One region of the Kribbella deserti genome, then DNA from elsewhere that is predicted to be linked to it. Evidence: riboswitches for the same ligand, from Rfam matches in the RefSeq annotation. Region 1 holds a riboswitch; the other holds the start of a gene.
The links. A riboswitch is a leader RNA that binds a small molecule or an ion and turns the genes downstream of it on or off. The one in region 1 is predicted to bind glycine.
Positions count from the first base shown of each region.

Region 2: linked by a shared signal. The riboswitch ahead of ACFFGN_RS08310 (helix-turn-helix domain-containing protein) and the one ahead of gcvP (aminomethyl-transferring glycine dehydrogenase) in region 1 are both predicted to bind glycine.

Region 1 covers NZ_JBHLTC010000018.1:314,855-318,518, reverse strand. Annotated here, with positions in the region: gene gcvP (aminomethyl-transferring glycine dehydrogenase) at 1-2,034, opposite strand, end outside; glycine riboswitch at 2,127-2,223, opposite strand; gene ACFFGN_RS14805 (MerR family transcriptional regulator) at 2,344-2,967, opposite strand.
Region 2 covers NZ_JBHLTC010000009.1:30,435-34,098, reverse strand. Annotated here, with positions in the region: gene glyA (serine hydroxymethyltransferase) at 1-974, shown strand, start outside; gene ACFFGN_RS08310 (helix-turn-helix domain-containing protein) at 971-1,600, opposite strand; glycine riboswitch at 1,653-1,748, opposite strand; glycine riboswitch at 1,749-1,846, opposite strand; partial or broken gene ACFFGN_RS08305 (AAC(3) family N-acetyltransferase) at 1,962-2,153, opposite strand; gene ACFFGN_RS08300 (cation:proton antiporter) at 2,239-3,483, shown strand.

The DNA.
Region 1 (3,664 bases):
GAGCAGGGCGTTCAGGTTGGCGCCGTCGACGTACACCTGGCCGCCATGTTCATGCACAGTCGTGCACACCTCTTTGACGCTCTCCTCGTACACGCCGTGGGTGGACGGGTACGTGATCATGATCGCGGCGAGGCGCTCCTGGTGCTGCTCGGCCTTGGCCCGCAGGTCGTCCAGGTCGATCGTGCCGTCGTCGTTGCCCTTGACAACCACAACCTTCATACCGGCCATCACCGCGGAGGCGGCGTTGGTGCCGTGCGCGCTGGCGGGGATCAGGCAGACATCGCGGTCACCGTTGCCCAGGGCTTGGTGGTACGAGCGAATGGCCAGCAGGCCGGCGAGTTCGCCCTGGCTACCGGCGTTCGGCTGGATCGATACCTTCGCGTAGCCGGTGACCTCGGCCAGCCAGCGCTCCAGCTGCGAGATCAGCTTCACGTAGCCGGCGGCGTCCTCGATCGGCGCGAACGGGTGCAGATCCGCGAACTCCGGCCAGGTGACCGCCTCCATCTCGGTGGTGGCGTTCAGCTTCATCGTGCAGGAACCGAGCGGGATCATGCCGCGGTCCAGCGCGTAGTCGTAGTCCGACAGCTTGCGCAGGTAGCGCAGCATGGCCGTCTCGGACCGGTGCGTGTTGAAGACCGGGTGGGTCAGGTACTCGCTGGTGCGAGTGACCTCGGCCGGCAGCGCGGAACCCGTGAGTGACCCGTCGAAGGTGACGCCGAAGGCGCGGCAAACCCGGCCGAGCGCGGTGGCGTCGGTCTTCTCGTCACAGGAGATGCCGACGTGATCCGCGTCGACGAGGCGCAGCCAGATACCGGTCTGCCGGGCGTTGTCGACGACATCCGCCGCACGGCCCGGAACCCGCGCGAGCACGGTGTCGAAGAAGTTGTCATGGACGACCTCGACGCCACCCGCGCGAAGCGACGCGGCCAGGCTATCGGCGTGCTCGTGGACGCGCGTCGCGATCGCCTTCAGGCCGTCGGGCCCGTGGTAGACCGCGTACATCGAGGCGACAACGGCGAGCAGCACCTGCGCCGTACAGATGTTGGAGGTCGCCTTCTCACGGCGGATGTGCTGCTCGCGCGTCTGCAGCGCCAGCCGGTACGCCGGCGCGCCGTCGACATCCCGCGAGACACCAACGAGGCGACCGGGCAACGAACGCTCGAGGCCGGCACGAACCGCCATGAAGCCCGCGTGCGGACCGCCGTAGAACAGCGGTACGCCGAAGCGCTGGGACGAGCCGATCGCGATATCGGCACCGGCCTCGCCCGGCGAAGTCAGCAGCGTGAGCGCCAGCAGATCCGTCGCCACCGCGACCAGCGCGCCGGACTCGTGCGCCGCGTCAACGAGCGGCTTGAGGTCCCGCACGACGCCACCCGAGCCCGGGTACTGCACGAGCACGCCGAAGAAGTCGCCCTCCGGCAGGCCGTCGGTCGTATCGGCGACCACCACGTCCAGGCCGAGGGCCTCGGCGCGGGTCTGTACGACGGCGATGGTCTGGGCGAAGCAGTCGGCGTCGACCAGGAACCGGTTCGACTTGGACTTCTTGTTCGACCGGTGGGCCAGGGTCATCGCTTCGGCGGCGGCCGTGCCCTCGTCGAGCAGGGAGGCGTTCGCGGTCGGCAGGCCGGTCAGGTCGGAAACGACCGTCTGGAAGTTCAGGAGTGCCTCGAGGCGGCCCTGGGAGATCTCGGGCTGGTACGGCGTGTAGGCCGTGTACCAGGCGGGGTTCTCGACGAGACGGCGGACGATCACCGAGGGGGTGAACGTGCCGTAGTAGCCCTGGCCGATCATCGAGGTTGCGACGTTGTTGCGCGCGGCAAGGCCCCGCAACTCGGTCAGGGCGTCGACCTCGGAGGCCGGTTCCGGCAGCCGAAGCGGCTCGGTGGACCGGATCGAGGCGGGTACGGCGGCGTCGACGAGGGCGTCGACATCGGCGTAACCCAGGGTCTGCACCATGCGCGCGACCTCGTCCGGGCGGGGCCCGATGTGCCGGTCGGCGAACACGGCGGAGGTCTGCGGGTGGGATTCAGTCATCGAGAAGGCTCCGTTGCTGCTGACAAGGATGTCGGTGCTGCAGGTCGCCCTCCCCCTCTGTCACGGGCAGACCGCACCCACTTCAGAGTCGCCTGTGGCACCCGGTCCATGGGCCTGAGAGGTTCCGGGGAGGAATTGCCCCTTCGGCGCCCAGGCGATAACGGCCTGGGACTCTCCCGAGTGCTGTGCACGGCGGTAGTTCAACTACTCCCCGAGCGTACCAGCGTGGTACCCCCGGTCCAGCATCGAGCCTGCGGTAGTCGTACCACCGCAGGCTCGTCGTACTTGCTGACAGCTTTTGTTGCCGGGTCAGCCGGTCATGCGGGCACGGCGGCGGGCGGCGAGCTCGTCGTTCGCGTGACCGCTGTCGCCGTCGCTGCTGACGCGCTCGGTCGGCAGCTCGGACAGTGAGCCCTCGACCTCACGCCAGACGCCACCGAGCGCGATACCGAACACGCCCTGGCCACCGGCGAGTAAATCGATGACCTCGTCCGGCGAGGTGCACATGTAAACGCTCGCGCCGTCGCTCATCAGCGTGATCTGGGTCAGATCGTCCATGCCCTGCTCACGCAGGTGGGCGATCGCCGTACGGATCTGCTGCAGCGAGATTCCCGCGTCGAGCAGGCGCTTGATCACCTTGAGCAGGAGAACGTCGCGGAAGCCGTACAACCGCTGCGTGCCCGAACCCGTCGCCGGGCGCACGGTCGGAGCCACCAGACCCGTCCGGGCCCAGTAGTCCAGCTGGCGGTAGGTGATACCGGCGGCGGCACACGCGGTCGGACCGCGGAAGCCGACATCGTCCGGCATCGGTGACAGGTCGTCGTCGAACAGCAGACCCTGCACACCCGCGGTCGCGGCGGCCTCGGCGTGCGCTTCCGACCTCTCTTGTGCGACGGTCTGCGCCGTCACATCGGTGTCGCCGGTGCGTGTCACGCCAGAGCCTCCCTAGTAAAACCGTGCTGATGCCTGAAAGGAGCGGATCACATCCGTGGAGTTACAAACCCCACAACTCCTTCACGGTAGGCCGCGGGACAGGGCCGGTCAACGACGTGGGCATCGAGCGAAGTGCGTGTCGCATCAACCAGCCTCAATCGTTACCTGAGGTCGAGACTCCCCCACCCTGGTGAACACCACAACCACGGTCGGACCCGAAATACGGCCCCCTGTGGATACCGCCGCCACGGTCGGACCCGAAAAACGGCCACCTGTGCACAACGCTTGCCACGGTCGGACCCGAAATACGGTCACCCTGTGGATACCTCTGTGACGGTCGGACCCGAAATGCGCGCCGGGGAACGCTCGCATGGTCCTCGGACCCCGCTGAACGCTCCACGGGCGCATTTTGCGTCCGACCGTCGCAGCGGTATCCACAGCTCCCCGGTCGCGTCGCGGTTGTTAAGGGAGACCGGGCACCCGCATTTTGCGTCCGACCGTCGCAGCGGTATCCACAGCTCCCCGGTCGCGCCTGTTAGGGCGAGACCAGGCGGCCGCATTTTGCGTCCGACCGTGGCGTGGATATCCACAGGACTCCGGTCATCCTCGGTAAAGGGCGACTGGGCGACCGCATAGTGGGTCCGACCGTGGCGGGGGTATCCACAGGTACGCGCTGCCGGCGGGGCCGCGGTAGCAG
Region 2 (3,664 bases), on a different contig from region 1:
CCGCGACGATGGCCGCGCTGCTCGAACCCGGCGATACGATTCTCGGCCTCGATCTCGCCCACGGTGGCCACCTCACCCACGGCATGCGGCTGAACTTCAGCGGCAAGCTCTACAACGTCGTCTCGTACCACGTCCGGCAGGCCGACGGCCGGATCGATCTGGACGAGGTGGAACGGCTCGCCATCGAACACCGGCCGAAGCTGATCGTGGCCGGCTGGTCGGCGTACCCCTTGCACTTGGACTTCGCCGGCTTCCGGCGGATCGCCGATCAGGTGAACGCTTACCTGATGGTGGATATGGCCCATTTCGCGGGCCTGGTCGCGGCCGGGTTGCACCCCAACCCGGTTCCGTACGCGGACGTGGTCACCACCACGACGCACAAAACCCTGGCAGGTCCGCGCGGCGGAGTGATCCTCACGAACCGCGCGGACCTCGCCAAGTTGCTCAACTCGGCGGTTTTCCCTGGCCAGCAAGGCGGACCGCTGGAACACGTGATCGCGGCGAAGGCCGTCGCGTTCAAGGTCGCCGCGACGGCCGAGTTCGCCGACCGCCAGCGCCGTACGCTCGAGGGCGCCCGGGCTATCGCCGGACGGCTGCTCGCGGACGACGTACGAGCCGCGGGGATCTCCGTACTCACCGGCGGGACCCAGGTGCACCTGGTGCTGGTCGACCTCCGCAACTCCGAACTCGACGGGCAACAAGCCGAGAACCGCCTCGATGCGATCGGTATCACCGTGAATCGCAACGCCGTGCCGTTCGATCCGCGGCCGCCGATGGTCTCGTCGGGACTACGCATCGGCAGTCCCGCGCTGGCCACGCGGGGATTCGATCACCCCGAGTTCAAGGAAGTCGCCGACATCATCGCGACCACGCTGATCAAACCGCCAACCGACGCCCTGCGGGACGAACTCCGCCACCGGGTCTCCACTCTCGTGGCGAAATTCCCGCTCTATCCCACGCTCGCCTGCGGCTAGCTGCTGGATGCGTCGGCGAGGTCGAGGCCCGTGAGTTCGCGGATCATCGCCAGCCGGCGCACCAGCTCGCCGCGGTCTATGCCCAAAATGGTGGCCGTTCGCAACGGATCGCTGCCCGAGGCCAGATACGCGTCGACGGTGTCGATCATGATCGCCTGCCGGCGTTTGAGCAGTACGTCGACCACCCGCTGGATCGCGGCGAAAAGCTCTCCGGCCACGGGCAACGGATCACCGGTCGGCGCGTCGATCCACGACACCGCGGCCTCGGCGTGCCCCTCGTGCGCGGGCAACTCGATCCGGCTCCCGGCGGACAGCACGCTGAGGCCCGCCTGAACCAGCTGTTGCGGCAGCTGCGGAAATCGCCCAACCGCGAGCAGCGTCCACGTCGTACGGTCCGCGGCCTTCAGCATCGGGCCGAGCGCCTCCCGCACGCCCGCGGTACGACGGGCCACGATCGCGAACTCCGCCGGTACGACGAGTCCGCCGAGCCGCGTGCCGATCGTGGCCAGCAGGCGGCCGTTGTCCCGGTCGATGGTGACGGTCCACCCGAGCGTGTCGACGTACCACTTCTGGGCGGTTTCGAGATTGCTGATCCGCCCGTCGTCGGGCAGGACTTCACTGAGCATGGCGGAGGCTCACTTCCCCGGCCATGGCAAAGCCATGACCAGACCGGTCGGGCCTCCCCGCTCTGTCATTGGTACCTGAGAGCTTCACCGCGGGTAAGCGGTTTGCACCGTGGGTGCGGGATCACGTCATCCCGGCTTTCCAGAGTCGCCTCACCCGTCGGTATCGGTGCCTGAGAGTTTCTGGGGGAGAATTGCTCCTCCGGCGTCCACCACCCTGTAGGGCGTGGACTCTCCCGAGTGGGATCAACAGCGCGATGTTCACTTGTGCGGGCGACCGTAGCCGCGACCAGAGGTCATTGTCGAGAGCCGACGCAGATCAACTGGCGCCGGCATCGTCCGCATGTCTCAAGAAGGACATCGATCAACCGCCTGCCACTCGGCGGTCCGGCCGGATAGCAGGTGGATTAGTTGCCTTCAGCAACTTCCGCCGGACGGTACCGCGACAGGTACGCACCAGCTCCGCGAGCCGGCCCATGCTGGGTCCGGCCGGCGTGATGTCCGGGTCGAAGCCCGGCGACTCCTCCCGGATCGCCTTCCACCACGACGACGGAACCGGCGGCGCAGGGCTGACGGCGCCACCTGAGGTTGCTGGTGGTCCCGTTCGACGGGTGGAGCACTTCTGCGCCTAGGGTCAGGGGATGCAGATTGACGGGGACGGGTTGTACCTGGTCGCCGGGACGGCGCTGTTGCTGGGGGCGGTGCTGCCTCGACTGCTGCGGCGGTACGCGGTCTCGGCGCCGATCGCCTTCCTGGGCGCCGGGATGTTGCTCGGCCTGGTGGTCGACCGGGGCAAGGTGGACCCGATCACCCATCCGGCGCTGACCGAGCGCCTGACGGAACTGACCGTGATCGTCGCGCTGATGGGCGTCGGCCTCGCGATCGACCGGCCGATCGGCTGGCGAGCTTGGCGGACCACCTGGCGGCTGCTTCTGGTGGCGATGCCCGCCTGCGTTCTGGCGGTGGCCGGGGTGGGCTGGGCGATCGGACTCGCGCCGGCGACGGCTTTGCTCATCGGCGCCGTACTGGCTCCGACCGATCCAGTGCTCGCGTCCGACGTACAGGTGCAGGGTCCGTCAACCGGCCCTGGGGCCGAGCCCGAGGAGGACGATCCAGTTCGGTTCGGGCTCACGTCCGAGGCCGGGCTGAACGACGGGCTCGCGTTTCCGCTCGTCTACGCGGCGGTCTTTCTCGCCACCAAGGGCGCCATCGGCGAGTGGGCCCTGGAGTGGCTGGCGTGGGAGCTGCTCGGCAAGACCGTGATCGGCGTGGTCATCGGTGCCGGCGCGGGCTGGCTGCTCGGGCGGATGGCCTTCTCGGCGCCGATCGAGAGCCTGCGGCTGGCGGATTCGCGTGAACCGATCCTGGCTCTCGCGATCACGCTCGGCGTGTACGGATTGACCGAGGTGGCGCACGGCTACGGGTTCATCGCGGTCTTCGTTGCCGCCTTGACCGTACGAGGAGCCGAACGCGGGCACGAGTTCCACGAGGACCTGCACTGGTTCCTCGAACAGCTGGAGCACATCCTGACCTGGGGCATCCTGCTGCTGCTCGGGATCGCCGTCACGGGTGGCATTCTCGGCCCGCTGACCTGGCAGAGCGTGCTGATCGGTCTACTGCTGATCCTGGTGATCCGCCCGCTCAGCGCCTGGGTCTCCCTGACCGGTACGGCGATGAACCGGTCCGAGCGGTGGGTCACGGCGGCCTTCGGCGTCCGGGGCGTCGGCTCGATCTACTACCTCGCGTACGCCGGTAAGGACTTCGCGCCGGATCTCGGCTGGCTCTGGGCCACCACCGCCTTCGTCGTACTGCTCAGCGTGGTCGTGCACGGCGTCGCGGTCACCCCGGCGATGCGCCTGCTCGACGCCCGGCGTGAAGCGGAGTAGCTCGGTTGGTTCGGGCCCGCTGCGGCGGTTCCGCGCCGTGCCGGATGGCGTGCGCGGCGTGTATTCCGGCGGCGAAATCGGCGGTATGGCCTGCGATCGTCCGGAGCAGTTTTCGCATCATGACTTCATCGTCGAACTTCCCGCGCGACCATAGAAGTGGCGCATAAGACGACTACCGCTA